2 linked regions of the Pontibacter liquoris genome follow. The protein of the gene in region 2 interacts with the protein of the main gene of each other region in a pairwise test. Links are inferred from orthologs where the notes say so. Each region holds a gene or a part of one and is shown on either strand. Other genes may lie near its edges. The genes, in order: LWL52_RS19890 and priA.

Region 1 (10,090 bases), on a different replicon or contig from region 2:
TCGGCTATAAACACCTATAAAGTAGATAAACTGGGTGTGATCGACGGCTCGCGGAAAGAGTTTAAGATGTATGTGGATATTGTTTCTTATGTAGGATTCGCACACATGATGCTGCAACTGGCCTCCTTCACAAAACGGCTCCGCCACGAAAGGCAGCAAAAGGGATACTCGAACCTTAAAAAGCAGCTTGCCTTGCTCACCTTTAAAAGATAACAGGAGCTGTTTTATACTTAGCATGGCCTTGCCAGCAAGTTTTTAGCTGGCTATACTTCAAGGGTAGCGCAGTCGGTTATTGGCTGCTACAGGTATAGCAGTAATGCTATTGTTTCGCGTGGAACGAATGTATGAAGCTGGTGCAGGCTAGTGATGCTGCAGTGGCTGGTTATCGTTAGAGATGGGAGGGGAGCTTTCATGTATAAAATTCCCAGTTCTGCGTAAGTTTTCCCATCACCGGAAAACGAAAGCCCTGCAAGGTATAAGAAAGCCGCTTTTAACTTTAAATACCGCATTTCCCTAATATTGGCACATGGCTTGAAGCAGAAGCATCAGACAAGACGTTTCACTTCCAACAGGCGCCACATGGATTTTAAAATTTTACTTAAAGTACTTCCCTTTACTCTCTTACTCCTGGCTGGCCGTTTTCTGAAAGAAGCTTCCGCTCCAACAACTGTCGCCAGCAAACCTGCCGAAATCCTGGCGCACAACACGGTGCAGCCCGTAAGTCAGTTGATTGTTGCTACCGGTAAGGACCAGCTGGTTGTTGCCACCGGTAAAGAAATAAAGCCCCTTCCTGGCAAAAGGCTCTAACACTTTTTTAGCTGATCCGGCTCCAGTTCACTGCATATGCGCTTAGGGATTGAATGTGTCGCCGGATATTCTGGTTTTGTGCCTGCTCCAGTTGCGGATCGGCCTGCAGCACGCGTTGCGCCGCTGCCCGCGCCTCCTGAAGGATTGGCGCATCTTTGGCCAGGTCGGAGATCAGTAGGTCCAGCACGCCGCTTTGCTGCGTGCCCATCAGATCGCCGGGGCCGCGCAGTTTCAGGTCGATGTCGGCAATCTCGAAGCCGTTGTTGGTGCGCACCATCGTCTCCAGCCTTGTTTTGCTGTCTTTGCTCAGCTTGTAGCCCGTCATCAGGATGCAGTAGCTTTGCTCGGCGCCCCGGCCTACGCGCCCGCGCAGCTGGTGCAGCTGCGACAAGCCAAAACGCTCGGCACTCTCAATCACCATTACTGAGGCATTCGGCACGTTCACGCCAACCTCGATCACGGTGGTGGCTACCATAATGTGCGTCTCGTGCTTTACAAAGCGCTGCATCTCGTAATCTTTGTCCTGCGACTTCATTTTGCCGTGTACCATACTTACCTTATACTCCGGGAAAGCGCGTTTCACGCTCTCATAGCCGTCCATCAGGTCTTTGTAGTTCTCCATCTGCTCCGATTCCTCTATAAGCGGGTACACAATGTATACCTGGCGGCCCAGCTTTATCTGGTCGCGGATAAACTGGAAAACGCGCAGGCGGTGCGAGTCGAAGCGGTGCACGGTCACGATCTCTTTCCGGCCCGCCGGTAGCTCATCAATTACCGATACATCCAGGTCGCCATACAAGGTCATGGCCAAGGTGCGAGGGATCGGGGTAGCCGTCATTACGAGTACATGCGGGATTATGCGCGGGTTCTTGCGCCACAGCTTGGAGCGTTGCTCCACGCCGAAGCGGTGCTGCTCGTCCACAATGCACAGGCCCAGGTTCTGGAACTGCACCACTTCTTCGAGCAGCGCGTGCGTGCCCACAATCATTTTCATCTCGCCGGAGCGCAGTTGTTCGTGCAGCACCTTGCGTTCGCTGGTTTTGCTCGAGCCGGTCAGTTTGCCCAGGTTAATGCCTAAGCTGTCGGCAAATTTCTTCAGGCCCACATAATGCTGGTCGGCCAGGATCTCGGTCGGCGCCATCAGCACCGACTGCGCCCCGTTGTCGGCCGCAATGAGCATGGTAATAAATGCCACAATGGTTTTGCCGGAGCCCACATCTCCCTGCAACAGCCGGTTCATCTGCTTGCCAGCTGTCAGGTCTTTGTAAATTTCCTTTACCACCCGCTTCTGCGCGTTGGTCAGATCAAAGGTGAGGTGATTTTTATAGAAGTCGGTGAGCGTGGGCACCTGGTTAAATACCTGGCCTTTGAGATCGGCTTTGCGCACCAGCTTTTGCCGGAACAGGCGCAGCTGTATGTAGAAAAGTTCCTCGAACTTCAGCCGGAACGTGGCCGCTTTATACTTCTCCGCCGACTCCGGGAAATGAATGTTGCGCAGCGCATTGCGCTTGTCCATAAGCCGGTAGTGGTCGATGAGCTCTTCGGAAAGGGTTTCCTGCACCTGTGGCAGCGCCACTTTTAGCAGGTGCTCCATCATCTTACTGATGACTTTGCTGTCGATGCGGTGGGCTTTTAGCTTTTCGGTGGTATGGTACACGGGCTGCAGAAAGGCCGAGGTTTGTTTCTCCTCTTCCAGCTCCTCCAGCTCGGGGTGCGCCATACTATAGCGGCCGTTAAACTCGGTGGGCTTGCCGAACACGATGTAATCGGTATGGTTCTTCAGCGTTTTCTGCATCCACTGCACGCCCTTAAACCAGACCAGCTCCAGCTGGCCGCCATCCTCGTCTACCAGCGTGGCTGCCAGGCGTTTCTTGCGTCCCTCGCCCAGCACTTCTTTGCCCCGGATGCGGCCGCGCACCTGCACATACGGCATGCTTTCGTCCAGCTCGGCTACTTTGTAGAACTGCGTACGGTCGAGGTAGCGGAAGGGGTAATGCTGGATAAGGTCGCCGTAGGTGAACATGTTGAGCTCTTTCTGCAACAGCTCCGCCCGCATCGGCCCCACGCCTTTCAGGTACTCTAGCTTTGTATGGAAAAAGTTGCTCAAGGCTTTGGCTAAGGGTTCCGTATGAAGTATGGCAAGTATACGTACAAAAATAAGCAAAAGCCCCGACAGGTTGAAGTGCTGCCGGGGCTTTATACTTTATATATACTTGCTTTATACTTGTGCATCAAGTCTCAAAACCTCGCAGTGTGCGCAGCTCCTGCGAGTGTCTGGTGCTAGGTATCCAATCAGGCACTCGCAGCTACGAGGTAATCAGTTTATACTTGCTGATCAAACAAGCATGTATAAACACCTACTTCTCTTCCCGCCACTTGAGCGTGTTCAGCAAATGGATAATATCTTTTTTTACGAATTCAATTACCGGAGCCAGCGAGTCGTTGGCGGTAGCGGTGCGGAAGTATAAAGCGCCGCGCAGGAAGTGCTCGGTGGAGTCGGTAACGTAAAATTGGAACTGGCTGGGTACTTCGCCGGTCAGCTCAAACACAGCGGCTATATCGCCGGCCGGTGTTTTTATCTCCGATTCCTCAATAGAATAGGCCTTGATCTGGTGCTTGGACGTAAGCTTGCGGGAGTCTTCGATGAGGCTGTTGAGGACCTTGTCGCTGTGGCCGATGTTTTTGTAGGTAAGCTGCACGTTGGCACCCAGCTGCGGGTAGATGATGTTGATCCAGTGCGGCTGCGCTATACCCGAAGAATCGGGGCGGATCTTGGCATACTTAGAGTACTCAAAGGTATAAGGGTGCTGCGCCGGCAGGGACTGGTAGGCCGCTGTGGGCAGATCGATGCGGTTATAGCCTTTGGGTTTGGGTGTATACTCGGCACTGCAGGCGGCCATGGCAGCAGCCAGGCTCACCCACAAAAATGCTTTCAGCTTAGCCAACTTTATGGTAGTTTTCTTTTTTAGTGGCAACATTTATCTTCACTCGTTTTACACGCTTTAAGTCCGCCGACTCGATGGTGAAATGGAAACGGCCGTAGGAAGTTGCCTGGCCCACTCTCGGAATATTGGAGAAGAGCGCCAGCATCAGGCCTGCCACTGTTTCGTTGTCGCCTTTTACCTCGTTAAAAGCATCAAAAGGTACTTCTGTTATTTTACAAAAATCGTGTAGCGACGTTTTGCCGTCAAAGATATAGGTATTTTCGTCGAGTTGCGAGTAGATGATATCATCGTCATCGTCAAACTCGTCGTTTATCTCGCCCACAATTTCTTCCACAATATCTTCCAGCGTCAGCAGGCCCGAGGTGGTGCCATACTCGTTTACCACAATGGCCATGTGCACATGCTTTTCTTTAAAATCCTGGAAAAGGTCGGAGATGCGCTGTGTTTCGGGCACAAAAAAAGGCGGCCTGATGAGCTGCTGCCAGTTAAAACCAGCAGTTTCGGCCAGGTAAGGCAGCAGGTCTTTTATGTAGAGGATACCTTCTATTTTATCCATGCTCTCGGAGTAGACCGGAATGCGCGAATAGCCCCATTTCACAATTTGCGGCAGTAACTGGGGCAGCGTGGCCGATGTGCTGAAAGCTTCCATATCGATGCGCGGGCGCATGATCTGCCGTACCGTAATAGAGCCGAAATTCACTACGCCCCGCAAAATGCGGCGCTCTTCCGGCGAGGAGTCCTCGTTGGTCAGGGCCACGTCTAGGTTATGGTGCAGGTCTTCGATGGTATGGTTGTAGCCCCGGATCATGTAATGCTTTTCGATGTGGCCGCTGATAGCCATCAGCAGCTGCGAAAGCGGACTGGTAATGGTTTGCAGGGCCCGCAGAAAGGGAGCAGTGCGCCGGGCAATGTCAAGCCGTTTTTTCTGGGCGTATACTTTGGGCAATACCTCGCCGCAGAAAACGATAAGGAACGTAACAAACAGCAGGCAGGCAATGAGTGCACCGGCTGGCAGGCTGGTGGTGCCGTACAACTGCCAGGCTACATAAGCAAACAGTGTAATGATGCCTACATTGATGCCGTTGTTGAGTACCAGAATGTTGGTAAGCAGTTTGCGGGGCTGCTGCAGGAGGGAGTAAACCAGGAGCTCCGATTTTTTGGTGCTGGTTTTACAGCGTGCGATCTCCTGCTCGCTAAGCGAGAAAAAAGCTGCCTCCGCCCCCGATGTGAGGGCAGAGAGCAGCAATAGGAGAAACCCGGCCACAAGAGCTATTATATATTCTATCCTGAGTAAAGGAAGAGCATTCTGAAATAGCTGGATAAAACTATAACTCAGGGGGTCGCCGGAATCTATACTGTCCAAGATCAGATGATTTAGTTACACATAGGTTAGAACGGCAGGTCGTCCGGCTCATCGCTGTTCTGGAACGATGAGGCATTGCTGCCTGCCGAAGAAGCAGCGCTTCCGCCGCCAAAGCTGCCCGAAGAAGCAGCAGTTGATTGTTCCTGGAAGTTGCCGCTACCGCCATTTTCTGAGCGGCCGCCCAGCATGGTCATGTTATCGGCTACAATCTCGGTGCTGTAGCGTTGCACGCCTTCCTTGTCCTGGTAATTATTAGTGCGGATCTTGCCTTCGATGTAGACAGACTGGCCTTTGCGCAGGTATTTTTCGGCTACCTCGGCCAGGCCACGCCACAGCACAATGTTGTGCCACTCGGTACGCTCCTGCTTGGCGCCGTTTTTGTCTTTAAAGGTTTCAGAAGTCGCAATCGGGAAACGGGCTACTGCCACGCCACCTTCCAGGTGACGGATCTCGGGGTCCTTGCCTAAGTTCCCTACCAGGATTACTTTGTTTACACTTGCCATGATTTCTAAGATAATATTTATGTGAATTGGGCTACTCCAGCAACCAAGCTGGAGGCAATATGGCTTACTGAACCAGATAATGCTTTGTTGGCCTAAATAGTTTCAGTCTATAAATATACTAAAATCTTGGCATCTTTCAAATAGCTGTTTATAAGAATTGGTTTTGGTAATTGCTCTATTTGTGGCACGGTATAAAGTGCCAGCCGGGTTTCCTGCAGCACCTCTTCTTTTAAAGGCGCCGGAAGCAGGATGCGGTAAAAGCGGGCGGTTAATTTTTGATGGCTGAGCACGTGGGTATAATCCTTTGCGGGCAGTTGCAACTGCGCCTCCTGCACCGGAATGCCGGCCGCTGCCAGCTCCTGCAGCAGCGCCTTCGGGGGCAGGTTTTTCTCGTCGCTTTCGTAGAGGTAAAAATCATACAAGCCCTGCCAGATGTCGCCTTCCAGGCGCTTGCGCAGGTAAAAAGCACCTGCCAGCTCAAATACCAGGTAATGGAAGTAACGCGGGCGCGGCTTTTTTGCTTTTGCTTTTACAGGGAGTTCCTGCACCAGGCCATGCGTAAAAGCAAAGCACTCCTGTTGCAGCGGGCAAAAGAGGCAGTCGGGTATAACGGGCGTGCACTGGATAGCGCCAAACTCCATAATGGCTTGGTTGTAAGTGTCCGGGGCATCAGCCGGCACCAGCGTATCGGCCAGTTGCTGAAAGATCTTGCGCGAAGCCGGCAGGGCAATATCATCCGACAGGCCAAACACACGCGCCAGCACCCGGAAGACGTTGCCATCCAGCACGGCCACCTGCTCTTTGTAGGCGAAGGCCGCAATGGCCGCCGCGGTGTAGGTGCCTACGCCTTTCAGTTTTAGCAGCTCGGCATAGGTATTCGGAAAGGTGCCGTTATACTGCTCTACCACCAACCGGGCCGTATGGTGCATGTTGCGGGCCCGGGAGTAATAACCCAGTCCCTGCCAAAGCCGCAGTACTTCGTCCTGAGGCGCTGCCGCCAGTGCTTCCACCGTGGGGTAAGCATCTACGAACTTCAGGTAATAGGGCAGGCCCTGCGCCACACGCGTTTGTTGCAGAATCACTTCCGAGAGCCAGATATAATATGGGTTAAGGGTGTCGCGCCAAGGCAGGCTGCGTTTGTGCTGCCCGTACCAGCGGATAAGCGTGCGGGCAAAATGCGCATGAGCGGAGGGGTGCATCATTAAAGTATAGCGGATGGCAGGTAAGCAGGAAATTGAACAGCCAAAGGTAGCAATTTGTTTTCAGCGGGGCTGAAAGGCAGTAACATACTGAGTGGTTGAAATATAAACTGCAAACCTGCGTTAAGGGGTCATGTGCCTTGTAAAATACACAGCCCGGGGTGTAAAAGTTTAACACTCAGCAGGTAATAATTTAAAGGTAATGCTTTTACTTATCGAAAAGTCAAACTACCTTTGTGCCCCGAAAATCACTAAGTCAGGCGGCAAGCTGCCTGCTTTTTCGGGTCGCAATTGGACGTGAATTTATCTTATTATTTAATTTATAAAACCTAAAAAAGTGACTAAAGCAGAAGTAATATCAGAGATTGCTGATAAAACAGGGATCGATAAGGCGGATGTGCAGGCTACCATTGAAGCTTTCTTTAAAGTAGTGAAAGACTCTATGGCCGATGGTAACAACATCTATGTGAGAGGTTTTGGTAGCTTTGTGAACAAGAAACGTGCGAAGAAAGTAGCTCGCAACATTTCCAAGAACACATCGATCATCATCGACGAGCATTTTATCCCAAGCTTCAAGCCATCTAAAACCTTCATCCAGAAGATCAAAAACAGCAAAAAAATCAAAGAGTTAGCGCATTCCTAATTCTTTTGTATCTTTGTTGTCTTCATTTTTGTTATTGATTCATAAATAATCCCTTACGCAGGAAGAATGTCACGGTCTCAAATACTGATAGTTGTTGCAGCCATTGCTTTGGTGGCCGCTATGTTCTTCTTGCCGAAGGTGATTGTAAACGAAAAGGACAAAGAAAGCTTTGCCAAAGACGGCGCAGCCGCAACGGCAGAGGGGCACTCGGCTGATGATGGCCATGGCCATGAGGCAGAAGCGACTGCTGCAAGCCCTGCGGGCGCGCACACAGAAGCAACGCCGGAACAGTTAATGGCGCTCACCACGGCCCGTAGCAAGTATAACAAGGCCACTGACGAACATGCGCGGGCAAAAATGGCCTCGCAGCTGGCAGATGCTTATTTTTCGGCCAGCAAGTATGACAGTGCCGGCTATTATTTTGAAGAGGCTGCCAAAGCCCGACCAGGCGAGACAACCTACAAAAAAGCAGGCGACAGTTATTACGAAGCCTTTACGTATGCTCCTACACAGGAGCGTGCCAACGAGCTTGGCGCCAAAGCCCGCGAGATGTATGAGCAGGTGCTGAAAAACAACCCCGCTAACCTGGATGCTAAAACGAATGTAGCCATGACTTACATTGCTACAACCAACCCGATGCAGGGCATTACGCTGCTGCGTGAGGTGATCTCGGCAGACCCGAAAAACGAGAAGGCGCTCTTTAACCTGGGCGTGCTTTCCATGCAGTCGGGGCAGTACGACAAAGCAGCGGAACGTTTCCAGAAGCTTGTTGACCTGAACCCGGAGAACGTGGAGGCTACTTTTTATTTAGGTGTATCGCTGGCCAAAACAGGAAAGCGCGACGAAGCCAGAACGCTGTTTAACAACGCGAAGGCCATGAGCAAAGACCCGGCCCTGACAGCCTCGGTAGATGAAGCGTTGGCAGAACTGGACAAGTAGAAAAAAGAAATTATTTATACAATCAAAAAAACAAGACTATGCCTTGCGGAAAAAAAAGAAAAAGACATAAGATCGCTACGCACAAAAGAAAGAAGCGCTTAAGAAAGAACAGACATAAGAAGAAGTAATTTCTTCTGCGTGATTTGAGGCCCACATTGCTCGTGCAATAGTGGGCTTTGGTCTATACATCCAACTAATCTTTGAGAGAAATTGAGTAACGAACTAATCATCAATTCTACTCAGGATGGCGAACGCATTGCGCTTTTACAGGATAAAAGGCTCGTAGAATATCACTTCGAACGAAAAGACACGAATTACATCGTGGGTGATATTTTCCTGGGCACTGTAAAAAAAGTAATGCCCGGACTAAATGCTGCTTTTATTGATATTGGCTACCAGAAAGATGCTTTCCTGCATTACCATGACTTGGGCGCCAATTTCAAAACCCTCAACAAGTTTGTAAAAACAGCACAGACACAGAAGAACGCAACCCCCAAACTCAACCAGTTTAAGTTTGAGCCGGAAATAGACAAACTGGGCAAGATAGCCGACGTCCTTAAAAAAGGGCAGCAGCTGCTGGTCCAGATCGTAAAAGAACCTATTTCCACCAAAGGCCCACGGCTTTCCTGCGAGATATCTTTAGCCGGCCGCTACCTGGTGCTGGTGCCGTTTTCAAACACGGTCAGCGTATCCAAGAAGATCGTCAGCAAAGAAGAACGCACCCGCCTCAAGCGCCTGATCACAAGTATAAAGCCGGAGAACTTCGGCGTGATCATCCGTACGGTGGCCGAAGGACGTGAGGTAGCAGAGCTTGACAAAGATCTGCGCAACATGCTCGACAACTGGGAGGAAGGGTTTAAGACATTGCGGGTAGCCAAACCATGTGATAAGATCATTGGGGAGCTCAACCGTTCTTCTTCCATTTTGAGAGATCTGTTAAACGAGAGTTTTGACAACATAGTGGTGGATGATACCACGCTCTATGACGAGATCAAAACGTACATCGGCAGTATTGCGCCAGAGAAACTACGGATTCTGAAGCATTACACCGGTAAAACCAAAACCTACGAACACTTTAACATTGAAAAGCAGCTGAAGGCTGCCTTTGGTAAAACAGTAACTATACCTGGTGGCGGATACCTGGTAATAGAGCATACCGAAGCCCTGCATGTGGTAGATGTTAACAGTGGGAACAAGTCCAATACCGAAACCGATCAGGAGGCCACGGCGCTGAATGTGAACATGACGGCTGCCAAAGAAGTGGCCCGCCAGTTACGCCTCCGGGATCTTGGTGGTATCATTGTCATTGACTTCATCGATATGAAGTCGCCCGAAAACCGCCAGAAAGTTTTTGAAGTAGTGAAAGAGGAAATGCGGAGAGACCGTTCAAAGTCTACCATTCTCCCCATCTCTAAATTTGGCCTCATGCAGATTACCCGTCAGCGTGTAAGGCCGGAGCAAAACATTATTACCGGCGAAGTTTGCCCCACCTGCGGCGGCACCGGTAAAATTACCGCCAGTATTCTGGTGACAGACGAAATTGATGCAGCGGTAGACGACCTGCTGACAAGCCACAACCACAAAAGCCTGGAGCTTTACCTGCACCCTTTCGTGCATGCCTACTATACCAAAGGGCTGCTCTCGAAGCAGGTAAAATGGTTCTTTAAGTACTTTAAGTGGATCAAGCTGGT
Region 2 (10,222 bases):
TCTGAACTTTAATATAAAGTGCTCGCCCTGATGCGCATCAGACAATTGTGAGAGGCTGTCGGTCAGCTCCCATAACATCGTGCTATCTGTAATGGAGGTAATCTCATACGTCGTATTTCCCTCATTGGCAGTGCCAAACGCAATGTAGTCCTTGCCACCGCTTCGCGTTAACGTATATGCGCCACCTTGTGCATCGTGCCCATCAGGACTGGAAAGTATATATAAATCATGCTCGTCGAACTGCCACCTGTTATAATATTTGTTATCATGCGTGGTTTCATTGCCGTTCTGATCTATATCGATTCTGGCAGATTGTACCCATTCTCCCTGTATGAGCTCGCTTACCGGCTTTTGGGGTTCAGGCTTTGGAAAATCAACATCATCATCAGGATCCTGGCACCCGGCCAGCAGGAGGGGTAGAAAGAAAAGGAGGAGTAAAAGTTTGTTATTCATGTGCTTGTACGTTTTTGTTTCATCTTTTGTGCATTAGCTGATACTCGCTAAACAAAAGTATATAACATCTAAGAGTAGCAGGATTTTAATGGAGTTTGCGTATTATACTTCAGCATACAAGGAATTATACTTGCAATCAGATAAAAGAAGGGCAGGATGTCTGGTGATAATCCTGCCCTTCTTTTGGGCTCGCTGCTATTGTCTGCTTAGTTCGATAATATACGAGACCGTTGGGCTCTCTTTCCGCTCCCAAACCATCTTATCGTCTGTAACAGAAATCACTTGATTGATGATCATAGTGGTGTAGTCTTCACTATCATACTCCAGGTATGTTTTGCCCTCTCTGTCTTTCAAAATCCAGGAGGCTTCATAATAGTCAGCATCTGGCTCATTTTGCGGTGGGTAAATTTCTGCTATATCAATTTCAAAGTTAAAGAGACGGTTTTGATTGGAGGAACCTTCCTTTTTAATAATATTGCCTGCCGCATCGTACGTTACTTTAATAGTAGAATCAACATTCCAGAATCCCCCAATTATTTTATCTTCCAGCGGATGTTTAACTCTCCTTTTGAATGTCATTTTAAAATGTTCAGACAATGGGTAAGGTGGCGGATTCTCAGCCCATAGCTGTGAAAGGCTGTCGGTAACTTCCCAGGTCATCGAACTGTCATTGATAGAGGTTATCTCATAAATTTCATAGAGAGACCTATTATAAAGTTCAAGATAAGTTTTACCTCCGCTTTCCTTAAGCATGTAATCTCCTCCTCCCGAATCATGTCCTGTGGGATCATAGTAGATTTGGATATAATCTTCCTCAATATTGTATCTGGTATTTCTAGGATTCGTTGTTTCTTGGCCAGCGGGATCAATATTTATAATCTCCTTAAGATACCAATCGTCCTTTATGAGCTCACTTACAGGCTTTGGGGGCTCCGGAGTTGGGAAATCAACATCATCATCAGGATCCTGGCACCCGGCCAGCAGGAGGGGTAGAAAGAAAAGCAGGAGTAAAAGTTTGTTTTTCATCAATCAGATAAGTTTTAGTGTTTAACCATGAATTGCTGTACGGGATGTTCTTTCAAGGGTTGTTGGAAAAATCATACTTTGTCTTTGATGTGGCTTGCCTGCCTTCCACGAGCCTTATATTTTTGATGGCCAAATACTTTGGCAGCTTAAAACTTGTCTAACCAGGTATAAACAGCAGCGGCAGGCCAGTGCCTGCCGCTGCTGTTTATACCTGGTAACTATTGCTCTATGGATAACTTCTCTTTGATACAGAGGTTATTAGTATAAGTATTTTTGGCGAAGGCATCCGCTAAGGCGGCCAGGATTTCGTTCATTCCCCAGTTCATTTGAGTGTCTATGAGGGATGATTCCATACTTCATCTATTCTATCTATCCTATCGATAATTTCAATGTAGTGTTAGCCGCCATCTTCGGGCAGGGTATAAGCGCCGCTGTAATTATTATAGTGATCCGGGTTGAGCTGATAACCGGCAAAATACGAGCACATTATTCAGAATAGGATGAATTTTGTGGTAGGCGCGTTTCCACACCTGGCAATACTTGCCTAAGTCACCATTTTTGCGCAGATTGGGACTTAATCGATCGCTTTACTTTTAAGCACTTTCACAATCCTAAACCTATGACAAACACGTTGAAGCGAACCTTCGCTTTTGTGGCCCTGCTGCTAAGTGTGCAGGTGGCGCTAGCCCAGCAAACCCTGCAGACGCCAGAGCAATTTCTGGGCTATAAGCTGGGGCAGCAGTTTACCCCGCACGCCCGCCTGCTGGATTATGTATACTATGTAGCCCGACAGGCGCCGAACCGCATTAAAGTGCAGGAATATGGCCATACCTACGAGGGACGGCCGCTGGTGCTGGCCTACATTGCATCGGATGAAAACCTGCCGCGCCTGGAGCAGATCCGCGAAAACAGCCTGCGCATGGCAGGTATGGCCAAAGGACAGGTAGAAGGCAACCAGCCGGCTATTGCCTGGCTTAGCTACAACGTGCACGGCAACGAGGCCGTAAGCTCGGAGGCGGTGATGCAGGTACTTTACGACCTGGTGAACCCGGCAAACGAGCAGAGCCGGCAGTGGCTGCAGAACGAAGTGGTGCTGCTGGACCCTTGCATTAACCCCGATGGCCGCGAGCGCTATGTGCAGTGGTACAAGCAGGCCTCTAACCGCGGCGGCAATGCCTCGCCTTACGCCTGGGAACACTGGGAGCCATGGCCGGGCGGACGCCCCAATCACTATTACTTTGACCTGAACCGCGACTGGGCCTGGCAAACGCAGATAGAAACAAAGCAGCGCATAGCCGTTTACAACCAGTGGCTGCCCCAGGTGCACGCCGACTTCCACGAGATGGGACCGGAGGCGCCGTATTATTTTTCGCCGGCGGCCAAGCCTTACCACGAAAGCATCACGCCCTGGCAGCGCCAGTTTCAGAACACCATTGGTGAGTATAACCGCCAGTACTTCGATAAGAACAACTGGCTATACTTTACCCGCGAAGAATATGACCTGTTTTACCCCAGCTACGGCGATACATGGCCTACCTACAATGGGGCAATCGGCATGACCTACGAGCAAGGCGGCTCGGGCCGTGCAGGCCTGGCGTATATAAAAGCCGATGGCGACACGCTGACCCTCACCGACCGCATTGCACACCACGTAGCGGCCAGTAAGGCAACCCTGCAGGCGGCTTCTGAAAAGGCCGACCAGCTGAAGCAGGAGTTCCGCAAGTACTATGACAACAATCTGAACCACCCGGGCGGTACTTACAAAACGTTCGTACTGAAAGCTACCGACCAGAATGCCGAAAAAATACAGCAACTGGCCAACTACCTCGACCGGCAGCAGATCGCCTATGGGTATGGCAGCAAGAGCAAATCCGCGAAAGGGTTTAACTATACCACTGGCAAGAACGAAAGCTTTAAAGTAGGCGATAACGACCTGGTGGTAAGTATGTATCAGCCGAAATCCACGCTGGTAAAGGTGCTATTCGAACCCGAGTCCAAACTGGAAGACTCGCTGACCTACGACATTACGACTTGGGCCATTCCGTACGCGTATGGCTTGCAGGCTTATGCGCTTAAAAACCGCCTCGAGCCCGCTTCCGCTAAATCGGCTGTGGCGGCTGCGCCAGCTATTTCTGTTGCCCGCCCTTATGCTTACCTGGCGCGCTGGAACAGCCTGGAAGACCTACGTTTCCTGGCAGACCTGATGAAGCATGATATCAAGGTTCGTGTTTCGGAGAAGCCTTTTGAAATGGGCAAAACGCAGTATGCTCCCGGCACCCTCATTATTACCCGCAGTGGCAACGAGCGCCTGGGCGATAAACTGGATGCTACTGTGCGCCAGCTGGCAGCTACGTATAATGTGTCGCTTCAGGCTACCGAAACAGGCTTTGCTACCAGCGGTGGCGACTTTGGCTCGGGCAGTGTGCATGCTATCAAAATGCCGAAAGTAGCCATCATGACAGGAGAGGGCGTTTCGGCGTACGGTTTTGGCGAAGTATGGCACTATTTTGAGCAGCAGATCAACTACCCGGTTACAGCCATCAACACCGCTTATTTTAGCAGGGTGCCACTTCAGGAGTTTGACGTGCTTATCCTTCCGGATGGCTCGTACGGCGAGGTGCTGAATGAGAAAACGCTCGGAGCCGTGACAGACTGGATAAAGGCGGGCGGCAAACTGATCGCGATGGAAGATGCCGCAGGCTTTCTGGCCGGCAAAAAAGGCTTCAACCTTAAACTGAAAGGGGAAGACGAAGAAGAAGCGGGCAAGGACAAGGCGAAAGCTGAAAAAGGCAAAAGCCCGTACGCTGCCCTGCAGGTATACGGCCAGCGTGAGCGCCAGGAACTGAGCGACATGGTGCAGGGAAGCATTTACCGCGTGGACCTGGATAAAACCCATCCGCTGGCCTTTGGCTACGATGATACCTATTATGCCCTGGTGCGGTCGGCCAATGCCTTTGAGTTTTTAGAGGATGGCTGGAACGTGGGCGTGCTGAAGAAGAAAAACTATACTACCGGTTTTGTGGGTACACAGGCAAAGCAAAAGCTGCAGGACGCCATGATTTTGGGCACCCAGGAGATGGGCCGCGGGCAAGTCGTGTACCTGGCCGATAACCCGCTCTTCCGGGCTTTCTGGCAAGGCGGCAAGCTGCTTTTTGGCAATGCCGTGTTCATGGTAGGCAGGTAATTCCTGCGCCGAAATTACTTTTTGAAAATCCCCTTGCCACTATAGGCAAGGGGATTTTTGTTTTAGAAGAAGTTGCAGGATGAAACTAGCCGCAGCAAAGTATGAAACCGGGCCGAGGCTGGCTTTGCAAAGTCAGTAGCATGTTTGCAGGGGTAAAGTATAAACTCACAGGCTTTTTCGGAGGAAGGATGCTGTAGGCGCTTTGGTAAAATTAAGTACCTTCGCAGGTAGAAACAGATGCTGCCACAGGCAAGATAAAAATGAGCACCATAATTACGTTCCCGCAACCAACAGAGTATAGTCCCGCTTTTGCAAACTATATACAGGAAGCGCAGGCCGAAGACCTGCTGGAAGGCCTCACCGCTAGTTATACTTACATTGCCGGGTTAATGCAGGAGCTGAGCGAGGAGAAACTGCTGCACCGCTATGCAGCGGGGAAATGGAGTATAAAAGAGTTGTTGGTGCACATGATGGATGCCGAACGGATCTTTGCTTACCGCGCGCTGCGCTTTGCCCGCCAGGACAAAACAGAACTACCGGGCTTCGACGAAGGTATTTATGTAATACCTTCCAAAGCGGATGCCCGCGATATGATGGCCCTGCTTGCCGAGTATACGGCTGTTCGAACCGCCACCATCGCCCTTTTCAGGAGCTTTGATGCGGAAGCATTGCAACAGACCGGCGTGGCCAACGGCAACGTTTGCTCGGTGCGGGCACTGGGCTACGTGATCCTCGGCCACGAAATTCATCACCTCAAAGTAATCCGGGAGCGCTACCTGGCGTAAACCATCAGAAACGTATTCTTAACTAATTAACAGCCATTCCATGCAGAACCGGAGGTTTTATCGCATTGTACTTACTATTGTCTGTTTTGTGTTTGCCGGACTAAACGGGTATAAAATTATGATGGGCAACTATAGCAAGCTGGATATTTTCCTGACTGTTGTGTTCCTGGTGTTCGGGATCCTGTACCTGGTGATGTTACTGCGCAAGCAGGACCTGTAGGAGCGGGTATAAACGGGAAAAACCTGAAAGCTAATTTATCTTTTTGGGGATAGATCAGACTCTCAGGTTTTCAACTTTTAGCCAAAGGTATCTATCTATACGTAGGGCTGGGGCAGGAGTTGTAACAGATGCTGAAAATAAAAAATAAATTTTCCTGCCGTCTTCCGGTTGCTTTTTGCCTGGCCTGCAGGGCTTTGGCTACACCGGATCTACATCGGCTACAATGCGCAGCCCTTTGAAATCAGGCAGCAGCTTCACGTTAAAAATGGCCTGGGCGATCTGTCCTTTAGCAGCTTTCAGGTTGGTATGCTCGCGGGGCAGCTTGATATGGATCTCCTGCAGAAACAAATTCCGAATCTTGAAGATGTAGGGCACTTCCGGCCCGAGCACCTGCTGCTTACCCAGCCGGTCGGCCAGGTCCTTGGCCAGCACAATCGCCGCGTTCTCAGCGGTGTGTTCCTCCCCATGTTTCACCGTGATGCGGATCATGCGCACAAAAGGCGGGTAACTGAAGCGCAGCCGCTCTTCAATTTCATGCTCGTACAGGCTCTGGTAATCGTTGCTGTGCACTTTTCGGAAGATAGGCTGCAATGGGTCACGGGTCTGGATGATCACGGCGCCGGGCTTGCCTTTGCGCCCCGCCCGGCCGCTTACCTGCACAAACAGCTGGTACGCCCGCTCGTGCGCCCGGAAATCGGGGAAGTTGATGATCGTATCGGCATTCAGGATACCGACCAGACTCACGTTCTCAAAATCCAGTCCTTTCGTAACCATCTGCGTGCCCACCAGCACATTGGTGCGGCCGGTCTCGAAATCGGCGATGATCTGCTGGTAGCTGTTCTTCTTTTTGGTCGTGTCCAGGTCCATGCGCTGCACTTCGGCATTGGGCAGCAATAGTTTCAGCTCGTCCTCCACCTTTTCGGTACCAAAGCCCATACTTTTCAGTGTGGTAGCCCCGCAGGCCGGGCAGTCGTGGGGCATGTGCTCGTGGTAGCCGCAGTAGTGGCAGCGCAGCTCGTTGTTATACTTGTGGTACGACAGGCTCACGGCGCAGTACTTGCACTTGGGTATCCAGGAGCACTCCTCGCAGGAGATAAAGGGCGCGTAGCCCCGGCGGTTCTGGAACAAAATCACCTGCTCCTGGCGGTGCAGCCGTTCTTCAATAGCCGTTAAAAGCTTGGCCGAGAAGTGGCTGTGCATATTTTTGCGCTGCTGCTCCTCGCGTGTGTTCACCAGCTCGATGCTGGGCAACTGGGCTTTGCCGAAACGCTTGTTCATTTCTACCAGGCCCCAGCGACCACTCTTGCAGTTATAATAGCTCTCGATAGCGGGCGTGGCCGAACCCAGCAGCGTTTTGGCGCCCTGCAGGCTGGCCATGACCAGGGCCGTTTCGCGGGCATTGTAGCGTGGCGCCGGGTCATACTGCTTGTAACTGGCCTCGTGCTCCTCGTCGATAATGATGAGCGAGAGGTTGTGGAAGGGCAGGAAAACCGCCGAGCGCACGCCCACCACCACCTGGAAGCGCCCGGCCAGCACGCCCTGCCATACTTCGGCCCGCTCGTTATCCGAGAACTTGGAGTGGTACACGCCCAGCTTATCACCAAACACTTTCATCAGGCGCGTCACGATTTGGGCCGTAAGGGCAATTTCGGGCAGCAAGTATAATACCTGGCCGCCGCCTTCCAGGGCATGTTTGATCAGGTCGATGTATACTTCGGTTTTGCCACTGCCGGTGATGCCATGCAGCAGCACCGAATCTTTCTCTTTAAACAAACCCAGGATCTCGTCCTTAGCCTGCAGCTGGTGTTCCGACAAGGCCATGGGCATTTGCTGGGGCTCGTTGTCCATCGGGAAGCGCGACACGATCTGGTCGAACTGCTCCAGCACACCTTTTTTAATGAGCGTGTTAACCGACGAAGCCGACAGGTGCGGGTTGCCCGTGAGCGTACTTTTCTCCAGGCCTTTGTAGTTGAGGTGCACGTCCTGGTGCACGGGTACTTTCTGGAGGTAATTGAGCAGGATATCGAGTTGCTTGGGGAGCGGGGTCAGCTGGTTAAAAAGCTCTTCCAGCATGCCTTCTTCCTGCACAAAATGCTCTGAGAGGCGCACCTTCTTTACCACTTTGGGCGAGAACTTGTCGCTGACCTGCTCATAAATGATGATGGCCTCTTTCTGGATGAGCGACTTGATAAACTTATGTGAGCTTTTGAGCTGCAGCAGGTTGCCCACTTCGGTAAAAGTGAGGGCCTGGTTTTGCTGCAGGGCAAAAATGATTTTTTCTTCCTGCGGGGCAAGTATAAGCTCGTCTTCTTCGGGGTTATACTGCGGGTGCAGCTGTATGCGCGACTCGCTGCTCAGTTTCAGCGCAGAAGGAAGTGCCGCGTTGATCACCTCGCCCAAAGTGCACATATAATAGTCGGCAATCCATTTAAAGAGCTTGAGCTGCGGCGCCGTAATAATGGGCGTATCGTCGAGCACATCCAGTATATACTTGGCCTGGTACTCGGCTGGGGCATTTTCGTGGATCTCGGCCACAATGCAGCTTAGCACTTTCTTGGCTCCGAACTGCACAATTACGCGCGCCCCCACCAGCACCTCATCGTTCATCTCAAAGGGGATGCGATAAGTATAGAGCTTGGGTAGCGGCAGGGGCAGGATCACGTCGGCAAACAAGGTGACGCGGTCAACGGCCGGCTCCGGCGGAAAATTGAAATTCAGCAGTTCGGACAAGGGTGTTTCTACGTTAGCGTTTACAAAGGTCGTAAAAATTGCGGATTGTTGGCGGCTGATTACGCGAGAATCAAAAGGAAGGCAGCAGGCCCTTAAAACCGCATCCGGCCATACCTGTAATAGCCTTTACCGATGCCCAGCACAATATATTCCCGCTCCGAGACCTGGAAAGTAGCCGGAGGGCGCAGGTAAAAACTAGCCGCCGAGTCTGCTACGCTGTATTGAAGCGGCCGTAGCTGCTGGCTTCCGTCTGGCGCAACGGTTACATGCACCGGTACTGCTTCTTCCGGAAGGATGCTTTCTTCTTCGTTATTTTCAGCAGTATCGGCGTATCTGAAATTCAAATAAAGCAAATGCAGCGTGTCGCCGATGGCGGTAGCAAAATAGGAGCCCTGGAAAATGGCATTCCGGGGGCTGTGCTGCTCTTTGTTGATGGTGGTAATGTAGGTGGGTGTGCCTGCAGGCGAAAGGGAGGTCATAAGGATATCGTCATGATTCTGCGTGACATAGCCGCCGGCAGCCTGTGCAAACGTTACTTCCCCGATCAGCGTCGCCCCCTGTTTTCCGGCAGGTATTAAAGGGCCGAGCTGCAGGCTGCGCAGGCGCTGGCTGTGGTCGTCGTCTGGTTTGTGCCGCTTGTAGTCAAGTATAAAATCGGTATCAAACAAGCTGAAGGAAATCACCGGGTCCGGCATCTTGCCGTCAGGCAGCCGGTAGTAAAAGGTGCCTTTGGGTTCAGGGTTCTGGGTAACCACCGATGTGGCGGGCACAATGTAACCGGCTACCACCACGTCGCGCCCGGGAGTAAGCAGGAGCCGGGCCTGCAGCGGCCGGTATTGCTCATGGCCCAGGGCTTTGTTTGTTAGCCGGCCGTCATCGCTGAAGCGGTAAAGCTGAAAAGCGGCGGTAGCGGGGGCTGTTGCCCCGTCCCAGGTAAGTATAAAAGAAGACCCATCACGTTTTAACAATACTTCCTGTATTCTGCCTGTTGTCTTGAGGTCCTCCGTCCAGCGGGGTTTCAGGTCCTTTGAGAGCAGGGTGACGGAAGCGGGGCCGCTCGTCTCACCTGTCTGCACCAGTAGCAGGGTAGCCTTGTTTGGTTCCGTGGCAAAAAGCACCCGGCTGCCATACACGCTGCTGCCTAAAACCAGGATTTGCGGGTTATAGTTGCCTGTTTCGGAAATATGCTGTGCAAAGACCCGGGTGCGCCCGCCGCTGGAAAAGGTAGAGAGCACATAAAGTTTGTTATGCAGCAGCACCGCGCCCAAGAACCGGGAGGTTTGCCCCTGCGGCGTGCGCGGCAGCACCGCAATGGCCCAGAGCAGTTGCGCGTTCTGATCGTAGCGCTGCAGTGTAACCTGGTGATCCTGAACATAGGAGGCATAAAAGCCGGTACTGTTCGCCGCCACTACCTGCATTTGCTCCAGCTCCCGGGCTTCGTGGTTTACAGCAGGGCCCCAAGTAAAAACAGGCTGCTGTGCCCGGGTGGGTAAGCCCTGGAGCAAACAAACAAGCAGTAAGAAGTATCGCATGCGTACGGGTATAACTAACTATTCTCTCATACGAGTACTGCAGCAGTTGCGGTATGTGTAACTGTAGTATAAGGTGCAGCGGCAACTGCACCTTATACTACAGCTGGTTATTCTACCGTGGCCGTATCGACCCGGGTGGGGGTGTCGGTGCCATTTACAATTCCCTGCGAGGCCAGCGCAATGGCTTTTACCATGTTAGTCAGGTGGACCATGTCCAGCGTCTCAAATTCATCGTTCACGGTGTGGTAATAAGGATCCGTGTCTATCTGGTCCGAAGAAATTGTATGCGCCG

Evidence for each region.
Region 1: the proteins of priA (region 2) and LWL52_RS19890 interact in binary tests that used the Escherichia coli proteins (3 or more experiments, as listed by UniProt). The link is inferred for Pontibacter liquoris from one-to-one orthologs.

What each region holds. Positions count from the first base shown.
Region 1 is NZ_JALEBG010000003.1:667,832-677,921, reverse strand. What follows is about bases 3,881-6,849. They hold LWL52_RS19890 (single-stranded DNA-binding protein), read right to left. Parts: upstream 5,619-6,849; coding sequence 5,142-5,618; downstream 3,881-5,141. Other genes in these bases: mutY (A/G-specific adenine glycosylase), read right to left, coding at 5,726-6,820; gldE (gliding motility-associated protein GldE), read right to left, coding at 3,881-5,016. Outside these bases: LWL52_RS19915 (glycosyltransferase family 2 protein), read left to right, coding at 1-213; LWL52_RS19910 (hypothetical protein), read left to right, coding at 580-807; ATP-dependent DNA helicase RecG, read right to left, coding at 815-2,914; gliding motility lipoprotein GldD, read right to left, coding at 3,165-3,707; more of gldE, read right to left, coding at 3,745-3,880; LWL52_RS19880 (HU family DNA-binding protein), read left to right, coding at 7,155-7,460; LWL52_RS19875 (tetratricopeptide repeat protein), read left to right, coding at 7,527-8,399; LWL52_RS19870 (Rne/Rng family ribonuclease), read left to right, coding at 8,610-10,090. UniProt on the Escherichia coli protein: Plays an important role in DNA replication, recombination and repair. Binds to ssDNA and to an array of partner proteins to recruit them to their sites of action during DNA metabolism. Acts as a sliding platform that migrates on DNA via reptation.
Region 2 is NZ_JALEBG010000001.1:767,190-777,411, forward strand. The notes cover bases 5,633-8,733. They hold priA (replication restart helicase PriA), read right to left. Parts: upstream 8,399-8,733; coding sequence 5,867-8,398; downstream 5,633-5,866. Other genes in these bases: LWL52_RS03165 (hypothetical protein), read left to right, coding at 5,633-5,668; LWL52_RS03175 (hypothetical protein), read right to left, coding at 8,491-8,733. Also shown: LWL52_RS03145 (hypothetical protein), read right to left, coding at 1-453; LWL52_RS03150 (hypothetical protein), read right to left, coding at 649-1,479; LWL52_RS03155 (M14 family metallopeptidase), read left to right, coding at 2,099-4,663; LWL52_RS03160 (DinB family protein), read left to right, coding at 4,924-5,448; more of LWL52_RS03165, read left to right, coding at 5,489-5,632; more of LWL52_RS03175, read right to left, coding at 8,734-9,930; LWL52_RS03180 (M20/M25/M40 family metallo-hydrolase), read right to left, coding at 10,038-10,222.